DNA from 3 places in the Kitasatospora sp. NPDC058170 genome. Region 1 is predicted to be linked to each of the others. Evidence: riboswitches for the same ligand, from Rfam matches in the RefSeq annotation. Region 1 holds a riboswitch; each other region holds the start of a gene.

Region 1 (3,178 bases):
GGCGACCACCCGCTGAATGTTGATCTTCGAACGCCCGGAGTCGCCCCGCCGTGACACTCCGTCAGGCAGCACCGACCCTGTGAGACATCTCACTCACCAGGGGTGCAACGAACCGGCCGCCCGAGCGCGTCAAGAGGGACACCGCGGGCCTAGCAGGGATTGGTTGGGATATGTCCGGATTTTCAACATCCAGACCCTCCCGAAACGGCAGCCGACTGCAGGCCGGGCCGGTCAATGTCCTACGATCTCCGCCATGAGCACCGCAGCCATCCCGGGCGCGCCACTGCCCGTCCGCAACCCAGGCTCCCGTGCGCGGGGGCGCCACCGCCGCCCTGAGCGTCCCGAGATCCCCGCCGGCTCCCCGGCCCTGGTGCTCGCCGTGCCCGCGGCCGCCGGGCCCGAGTCCCGTTCGGTGGTCGAGGAACTGCTCTCGATCGTGCGCAGCGAGCAGAGCGGCGTGCAGACGGCGGCCGGCTACCTCCCGGGCGGCACCGACGGCGAGCGGACCGGCGAGGACCACACCGTCGCCGAGCTGCTGGCCCACGCCGCCGAGGCCGGGCTGCCCGCACCGATCGTGGTGCCCCTCGTGCCCGGCCCGCATGGCTTCCTGACCGAGCTGCACGCGCTGGCCGCCCACTACGGCGCGCCCGTCACCGATGTGCTCGGCCCGCACCCGCTGCTGGCCGAGGCCGTCCACGTCCGGCTCTCCGAGGCCAACCTCGCCCGCGCCGACCGCGCCCGGCTGTTCGCCATCGCGACCGCCGCGGACGGCGTCGTCCTCACCACCGTCGGCGGCGAGGACGCGGCCGCCGCGGCCGGGATCACCGGTGTGCTGCTGGCCGCCCGGCTGGCCGTGCCGGTCGTCGCCGCCGCGCTCGACGTGCCCGGCTCGGTGGCCGCCGCCGTCAACCACCTCAAGGAGACCGGCTCTCAGCGCCCGGCGCTGGCCCCGCTGGTGATCGGCCCGGAGGCCGACTCCGAGCTGCTCGCCACGGCCGCCGAGGAGACCGGCTGCCCGAGTGCCGCTCCGCTCGGCGGGTACCCGACCGTCGGTCAACTGATCGCCTCCACCTACCTGGCCGCGCTGCCGGCCCGGGTCTTCGAGGCGCCCGTCGACGAGGCCGCGGAGCCCGTCGCCGAGTAGCACCCCGTCCAACCGGGCAGGGCCTGTCCGGCCCTGGTCACCCAGCAGGCCCGAAGGGCCCGGAGCGCACCCGCTCCGGGCCCTTCGGCCGTCTCCGCGCACCGAAGCCCGGGCCCGCCCCCTCCGGCGGCCACCCGGGGCCGGGCGCGCGTCAGCGGGGCGTCCAGGGTGACGGCGGCTCCGGCGGCGACCGGCCGGGCCGGCCCGGTCGGCGAGCGGCGCAGCGCCCCTCACCGGGGTCGCGGAGAACACCGTGCCGACGGCGCGCCGGCGCAACATCGTCCGGCGCGGTACGGGAGTTCGGGTCACCGTCGGCGCAATGTCCGAACTGCGGTGTTTTGCCCGGCGATGCGCTCCCCGCGGCCCGACGGCCGGCCGCCCGGCGAGCGGGTCCTCGTCCATGGCCGTCACCGCTCAGCCCTCCCCCGGACGACCGCGTCGGTTCCGACGCCCTGAAGCACAGGCAGTTGCACCCGCCCACAAGGGGGTTGCTCGAAATCGGTCATTTCTGATCATGATGGACAGGTCCGAACCGCCGGACCCGAACACCGTGACGGGCATCACACATGTTTGCGGTTTGAACGTGAGTCTGCTTAACGTGCTCCCCGTTCGTGGCCACACGGACCCAGCTCATCCGCAACGCCGAGTCCTGCCGTCGGTTGCGCTGGCAGCGCAGAAACGCACCACGGCAGGAGCGGGGGACCCACAGGTAAGTCGCCCCGGACCGGTCCCGTACCGGTCCAGGGCTAGGGGTGAAGCCGCAGCCACAGCGCGGCCGGGCAACTCCAGCCCGAATCCGACAGCTCACCTCGCAGGCGTGGGAGAGGACCGCTTCACCATGCTGCCCAGCAACGGCACCAGCCTGTCCAACCGCACCCGCCGCGCGATCGCCACCCTCGGCGTCGTCGGCATCGGCCTCACGATCCCCTGCCTCACCACCGGCACCGCCTCCGCCGCCTCCGTCGCGACCTGGGACAAGGTCGCCCAGTGCGAGAGCGGCGGCAACTGGAGCATCAACACCGGCAACGGCTTCTACGGCGGCCTCCAGTTCACCTCCAGCACCTGGGCCGCCTTCGGCGGTACCGCCTTCGCCTCGCAGGCCAATCAGGCCACCAAGGACCAGCAGATCGCGATCGCCGAGAAGGTGCTCGCCTCGCAGGGTCCCGGCGCCTGGCCCGTCTGCTCCGTCCAGGCCGGCCTGACCAAGGGCGGCACCCCGGCCGCCGTCGACACCTCGGCCGCCACCGCCGCCAAGCCGGCCGCGCAGACCCCCGCCCCGGCCGCCAAGCCGACCGCGAAGCCCGCCACCCCGGCCCCGGCCGCCAAGCCCGCCGCCCAGGCCCCCGCCGCGGCCCCCGCGGAGGCTGCCAAGCCGGCCGCCTCCGACTCCGCCAAGGCCGGCCAGAACTGGCAGCAGTACCGCCAGCAGGACGGCCAGGCGAAGTCCGCCGAGTACACCGTCATCGCCGGTGACTGGCTCTCCGCCATCGCCGACAAGAACAACGTCCAGGGCGGCTGGGAGCGGCTCTACGAGCTCAACCGCGACGTCCTGGCCGACGGCCCTCACGTCATCTACCCGGGCCAGCACCTGGCCCTGCGCGACCGCGGCCAGGCGCAGCAGTCCGCGGAGTCCGGCAAGAACTTCGACTGGTTCAACCGCTCCTCCTCCGCCCCGGAGCAGGCCGCCGGTTCCACCGCCGCCAGGCCGGCCGCGCAGACCCAGGCCCCGGCCGCCAAGCCCGCCGCCCAGGCCGAGACCCCGGCCCCGGCCCAGGCCGCGACCGGCAGCATGGCCGCCGCGGTCTCCTTCGCCCAGTCGAAGGTCGGCCAGGCGTACGTCTACGGCGGCACCGGCAACGGCGGCTGGGACTGCTCCGGCCTGACCCAGGCCGCGCTGCGCGCCGCGGGCATCTCCGTCCCGCGGGTCGCCGCCGACCAGGCCGCCGCGAGCACCCACGTCTCGCTGGACAGCCTCAAGCCGGGCGACCTGCTGTTCTGGTCCAACAACGGCCAGGACTCGGGCGTCTACCACGT
Region 2 (3,178 bases), on a different contig from region 1:
GGGGCGGAAGGCCGCGACCCGGTGGGCGGGGCGCCGCTGCGGACGGTGCTGGCGTTGCTGGAGCTGGGCGAGGGCAGGATGCGCGACGGCTGGCCGGAGCTGACCTCGGACGCGGTGGAACAACTGCTGGTCGAGCGGCTGTACCTGTACGTCCAGCCCGAGCCGGAGCAGGACCCGTTGGCGTACGGCCAGGCGGTCCGGCTGCTGGTCGACCACCAGCGGGCGGCGAAGCGGCTGAACGCCAAGCGGCAGGAGCGGCTGCACGCCGAGGCCGAGTGGCAGGGCGAGGTGGCGACCGGTCTGCTGCGCCGGGCCGACCTGGTGACCTGGCCGCGGCTGTACGCGCTGCTGCTGCACGCCGCCGGGGTGGACGTGGCGGACGAGGCGGCGGTGCGGGCCTGGCTGGAGGCGTTCCGGGAGCTGGCGCCGCAGGAGCGGTCGGCCGCGTACGCCGCGCTGGCCGAGGCCGGGTGGCTGGACGAGCTGGACGACGAGGGCTGGGGCGAGGCCCGGGTGCTGACGGTCGGGATGGCCACCGACGGCGCCCGGCGGCTGCTGGAGCAGGGCCTGATGCGGCGCAGCTACCGCAACCTGGCGGCGCTGAACGCGCTGGGCCGCCCGATGCCGGACGAGCTCGCCGGGGACTTCGGCGCGTTCGAGGAGGCCGCGGTCGAGGTGGCGCTGGACCTGCTGGGCGAGTGGACGGTGCCGGGGCTGGCCCGGCTGCTGGTGGCGGACTTCCCGGAGCTGGCGCCGGAGCCGGGGCAGGAGGAGATCGACGCCTATCTGGCGCGGCTGCCCCAGGAGTAGCGCGAGGCGCCCCGGTCCGCGGTGGACCGGGGCGCCTCGACCCGACGGGCTGTCGGCCCCGGTGTCAGGGCCTGCTGTCAGGGCCTGACATCGGGGCGTGCGGTCAGGGAGTGATGCCGCGCTGCTCGAACCAGGTCTCCGGGTCGACCGGGGCGCCGCCACCGGGGCGGACCTCCAGGTGCAGGTGCGGACCGGTCACGTTGCCGGTGGCGCCGACCTTGCCGATCTGCTGGTTGGGGACGACCTTGCCGGAGCCCTTGATGATCGAGGAGAGGTGGCAGTACCAGATCTCGGTGCCGTCGGGCAGCGTCTCGACGATCCGGTAGCCGTACGAGCCGGACCAGCCGGCCGAGGTGATGGTGCCCTGGCCGACCGCGTACACCGGGGTGCCGGTGTCGGCGGCGAAGTCCAGGCCGGTGTGCAGGTGGGCCCAGTAGGAGGCGCTCTGGCCGTAGTGGGCGGAGAGGTTGTAGTCGCGCACCGGCAGGTTGATGGCGGCGAGCTTGGCCTTCTCGGCGGCCTCGGCGGCCCGCTTGGCCTCCACCTGCTGGGCGGCGCGCTTGGCCTCCGCCTCCTTGGCGGCCTGCAGGCGGGCGGTCTCGTCGGCGGCGGTGCGCTGGCTGTCGGCCTGCTGCTGGATGCGGGCGGCGAGCGCGAGGCCGGGGTCCGCGGAGAGGGCGACCGGGGCCTCGTCCGGGGTCTCGATGGCGGGCGCTGCGGCCGGGGTGGCGGAGGCGAAGCCGGTGGCCCCGAGGGTGGCGGCGACGGCGGTGACGCCGAGCAGCGGCGCGGTCCCGCGGGTCTGGCGCGGCATCCGGTGCCGGTTGGTCTCGACGGGCTGCGGGGCATGCTCGTCGGCCGGGCCGCCGTAGCCGCCGCCGTGGGCGGGCGGCCAGGGGTGGTCGAGCAGTTGGGTGCCCGAGCCGGAGCCGGGCAGGTGTGCCGGAGAGTGCGTCGACGCCACGGAGGCGCGCTCCTTTCCTTCCTTCGCGCCTACCGGGTTAGCTGACGGGTTCGGAGCAGGAAGGTCTCCTACGGCCGGGCCTGGGCCTGGCCGATTCACCCCAAGGAACATGGTTCCCCGGCTCCCTGACCTGCCCGGAGGCGGGTCGTCGGGATTAGGCGACGGCGCACGGTGCCGTCTGGGTACGGCGTTGCCGACCGCGCTGCGTTATCAAACGTTAATCCTAGGAGCCTCTGATTCCAAGCCATCCGGATGGCACGAATCGAGACCGCCCGGGCAGTACGTGACCTGATGGGCGATTTGTGAGGCTTGAGCGCAACTGACACTACCGAACGTGATGGGGCGTCAACGAACGGACCCCCGGTTGAGTACTTCTACTCATGTGCGGCCGCCCCGGGCGCCGCCATCCTGGCGCCATGAACGCACCCGTGCAGTCGCGCACCACGTCCGCGTACTACATCCAGGCCGTCCTGTCCTTCGCCCTGTCCGGCGTCGCCCTCGCGATCGGGATCGCCTACCTCCCGGTCGACGCCTGGACGCGGGCCTTCCTCGGACTGGGGCTGCTCTACACCGTCACGTCCTCGTTCACCCTGGCCAAGGTGATCCGGGACCGGCAGGAGACCAACGAGATCGTCACCCGGGTGGACCAGGCCCGGCTGGAGAAGCTGCTCAGCGAGCACGACCCGTTCAAGGTGGAGGGGGTCTGAGCCGCCGCGGCGTCCGGCACGTCCGAGAGGACTTCGGGTCGACAGCTTGACGGCTAAGGCTATTAGCCTTAGCTTTATGGCTATCGGCAGAACCCGCCGATGACGCGCACGGCGGACCGAGGAGGCCCACGATGACCGGCTCCACCACCCCCACCACGCAGTTCCTCGACGTTCCCGGCGGCCGGCTGGCCTACGACGACACCGTGCAGGGCGACGGCGCCCCCGTCGTCCTGCTGCCCGGGATGCTCGACAGCCGGGCCGCGTACCGGCACCTGCGCCCGCTGCTGGCCGCCGCCGGCCGCCGGGTGATCACCATGGACCTGCGCGGCTTCGGCGAGTCCTCGATCGCCTGGGACGACTACTCGCCCGCCGCGATCGCCACCGACGTCCTCGCCCTGCTCGACCACCTGGGCATCGAGCGCGCCGTCCTGGCCGGCAACTCGTACACCGGCGCCACCGTGGTCAAGGTCGCCGGGGACGCCCCCGGGCGGGTCGCCGGGATCGTCCTGCTGGACGCCTTCGTCGAGAACCTGCCGCCGAACGCCCTGCAGCGTGCCGCCTTCGGCGTGATGGGCGCACTGCTGGTGCACTCGCCCGCCTTCTGGGGGCTCTACCAGCGCAGGATGGCGTACCCGGGCGCCAAGCCGGCCGACTTCGACGCCTACGTCGACGGGCTGGTCTCCGCACTGCGCACCCC
Region 3 (3,178 bases), on a different contig from region 1:
GCTCGGCGGACCTGATCCACGAGTTCGCCTTCCCGCTGCCGATCTACGCGATCTGCGACCTGCTCGGCGTGCCGCCCGAGGACCAGGACGACTTCCGGGACTGGGCCGGGATGATGATCCGCCACGGCGGGGGCCCGCGCGGCGGGGTGGCGCGTGCGGTCAAGCGGATGCGGGCGTACCTGGCGGACCTGATCCACCGCAAGCGGGCGGACCTCGGCGACGACCTGATCTCCGGCCTGATCCGCGCCAGCGACCACGGTGAGCACCTGACCGAGAACGAGGCCGCGGCGATGTGCTTCGTGCTCCTGTTCGCCGGCTTCGAGACGACCATCAACCTCATCGGCAACGGCATGTACGCGCTGTTCCGGAACCCGGACCAGCGGGCGCTGCTGCAGGGGTCGATCGCCCGCGGCGAGACCGGCCTGCTGGATACCGGTATCGAGGAACTGCTGCGCTACGACGGGCCGGTGGAGCTGGCGACCTGGCGCTTCGCGACCAGCCCGCTGACCATCGGCGGGGTGGAGATCCCGGTCGGCGACCCGGTGCTGGTGGTGCTCGCGGCGGCGGACCGGGACCCGGCGCGGTTCGCCGACGAGAACACCCTCGACCTGGCCCGCGCCGACAACCCGCACCTGGGCTTCGGCCACGGCATCCATTACTGCATCGGCGCCCCGCTGGCCCGGCTGGAGGGACGCGCCGCACTGTCCACCCTGTTCACCCGGCTGCCCGATCTGCGGCTCGCCGAAAGCCCGGAGAACCTGCGCTGGCGGGGTGGTCTGATCATGCGGGGGCTTCGCGAACTGCCGGTGGAATTCACACCGGAGATCCCGGTCGACGCATCGGCCGACACGCCGTCCGAAACCCCGTCCGAAACCCGGTCCGAGACCTCGACGCGCTGACGGGGAGTCGCCAGTACGCCTGCGTGGCCGATCTGAACCGCCATCAATCCGGACATACCGGCTCCGTTGGTAGGCGATCGGCCACGCGTCGTAATTTCCATGTGATATCTGCGATATGAGCTTGTGATTGATGTGAGGATCTGTCTACTCTCCCTGGAGTTCGCAGCTGCGGACCTCGTGTGCGGAACGCCGAATCCTGCCCGCCGCATCACGGGAAACCGACCAGACCCTTGGGCAGGGGCGGGGGACCCAGGTTTAGCGCCGTTCCCCACGGCTTGGGGTGAAGCCGCCCGCGCGGGCTGACAGCCTTCCGCGCGACGCGGCCGGGCCACCTCCCGGTCCGAACCCGACAGCTCACCTCGCAGGCGTGCGGAGAGGGACACCTTCATGCTGTTCGTTGGAACTGGCCGTCACCGTCGTCGCACCCAGACCGAGAAGGCCATCGCCGTCGCGGGCGTGGCGGGCGTCGGACTCGCGTTGCCGCTCCTCTCCGCCACCGGCGCCTCGGCGGCCCCCGTCTCCACCTGGGACGCGGTCGCGCAGTGCGAGAGCGGTGGCAACTGGAGCATCAACACCGGTAACGGCTTCTACGGCGGCCTGCAGTTCACCCCCAGCACCTGGAAGGCGTACGGCGGCGGCTCCTACGCCCCGCAGGCCAACCAGGCCAGCAAGGCCCAGCAGATCTCCGTGGCCGAGAAGGTCCTCGCCTCGCAGGGCCCGGGCGCCTGGCCCGTCTGCTCGCAGAAGGCCGGTCTGAGCAAGGGTGGCGCGCCCGCCTCGGTCGACACCTCGACGGACGCCGGCCCCGCCGCCCCGAAGCCGGTTCAGAAGCCTGCCGCCCAGCAGCCGGTGGCCCCCAAGCCGGTCCAGAAGCCGGCCGCCCAGAAGCCCGCAGCCCAGCAGCCGGTGCAGCAGTACACCCAGGCCCCCGGCCCCTCCGGCCAGTCCGGCTGGGACGCCGACGCCAAGGTGTTCTGGTACCAGAACAACGGCGCCTGGTACTGGACCAGCCACCAGAGCGTCTACCAGCAGTACGCCGGCCAGGCCGGGCACCAGGGCGGGAACCAGGGCGCCCGCCCGGCGGCCGCCCCCGCCGCCCAGGCCGCCGCGCCGAGGAGCGGTCACGGCTACACCGTCCAGTCCGGCGACACGCTGTCCACCATCGCCGCCGGTCAGAACCTCTCCGGCGGCTGGCAGGCCCTGTACGACGGCAACCGCGGCACCGTCGGCGGCGACCCGGACCTGATCGTCCCCGGCCAGGTGCTCACCCTCGGCTGACCCCCGCACCCCGGCCGGCCGCACCCGCACCCGCGGTAGTACTCGCACCCGCGGCAGCGCAACCGCCGGCGCTGCGGCCGCGAATGCCGCAAGCGCGAACGCGGCGTCACGAAGGGGGCCGGGTTCGGCCCCCTTCGTCCGCCTCTGGGTGCATCCCATGGGGCAACCAGGTGAACTACCGGTGGGTAGCCAGGCCACACGCTGAGACGGGACCGAGGCCGACGTGGCCCTGGGAGCCCGTGCGGTTAGGCTCTGGTTCGTAACGACTCCGCAATCGTCCCGCCGACAGCACCACCGTCAGCCGGACCCCTGCTTCCGCTAGGAGATGCCTCGTGCCGTCCATCGATGTCGTCGTAGCCCGTGAGATTCTCGACTCGCGTGGCAACCCCACGGTCGAGGTCGAGGTCGGCCTCGACGACGGCAGCACCGGCCGTGCCGCTGTCCCGTCGGGTGCCTCCACCGGGGCCTTCGAGGCCCTGGAGCTCCGCGACGGTGACAAGAACCGCTACTTCGGCAAGGGCGTGGAGAAGGCCGTCCTGGCCGTCATCGAGCAGATCGGCCCGGAGCTGGTGGGCTACGACGCCACCGAGCAGCGCCTGATCGACCAGGCCATGCTCGACCTGGACGCCACCCCGGACAAGTCCTCGCTCGGCGCCAACGCCATCCTGGGCGTCTCGCTGGCCGTCGCGCACGCCGCCTCCGAGGCCAGCGACCTGCCGCTGTTCCGCTACCTGGGCGGCCCGAACGCGCACGTCCTGCCCGTCCCGATGATGAACATCCTCAACGGCGGCTCGCACGCGGACTCCAACGTCGACATCCAGGAGTTCATGATCGCCCCGATCGGCGCGGAGTCCTTCTCCGAGGCCGTCCGCTGGGGCGTCGAGGTCTACCACACGCTCAAGGGCGTGCTGAAGGAGCGCGGCCTGTCCACCGGCCTCGGCGACGAGGGCGGCTTCGCGCCGAACCTGGACAGCAACCGCGAGGCCCTGGACCTCATCACC

The links. Region 1 has a riboswitch for cyclic di-AMP ahead of ACFVVX_RS35655 (transglycosylase family protein). Riboswitches for the same ligand answer to the same signal wherever they lie in the genome.
Region 2: linked by a shared signal. The riboswitch ahead of ACFVVX_RS03155 (M23 family metallopeptidase) and the one ahead of ACFVVX_RS35655 (transglycosylase family protein) in region 1 are both predicted to bind cyclic di-AMP.
Region 3: linked by a shared signal. The riboswitch ahead of ACFVVX_RS35955 (transglycosylase family protein) and the one ahead of ACFVVX_RS35655 (transglycosylase family protein) in region 1 are both predicted to bind cyclic di-AMP.

Annotation. Positions count from the first base shown of each region.
Region 1 is NZ_JBHVUV010000050.1:20,923-24,100, reverse strand. It holds gene ACFVVX_RS35660 (hypothetical protein) at 254-1,144, shown strand; cyclic di-AMP (ydaO/yuaA leader) riboswitch at 1,785-1,970, shown strand; gene ACFVVX_RS35655 (transglycosylase family protein) at 1,962-3,178, shown strand, end outside.
Region 2 is NZ_JBHVUV010000002.1:61,264-64,441, forward strand. It holds gene ACFVVX_RS03150 (hypothetical protein) at 1-810, shown strand, start outside; gene ACFVVX_RS03155 (M23 family metallopeptidase) at 914-1,774, opposite strand; cyclic di-AMP (ydaO/yuaA leader) riboswitch at 1,787-1,945, opposite strand; gene ACFVVX_RS03160 (YiaA/YiaB family inner membrane protein) at 2,191-2,481, shown strand; gene ACFVVX_RS03165 (alpha/beta fold hydrolase) at 2,613-3,178, shown strand, end outside.
Region 3 is NZ_JBHVUV010000052.1:23,414-26,591, forward strand. It holds gene ACFVVX_RS35950 (cytochrome P450) at 1-899, shown strand, start outside; cyclic di-AMP (ydaO/yuaA leader) riboswitch at 1,110-1,281, shown strand; gene ACFVVX_RS35955 (transglycosylase family protein) at 1,287-2,177, shown strand; gene eno (phosphopyruvate hydratase) at 2,510-3,178, shown strand, end outside.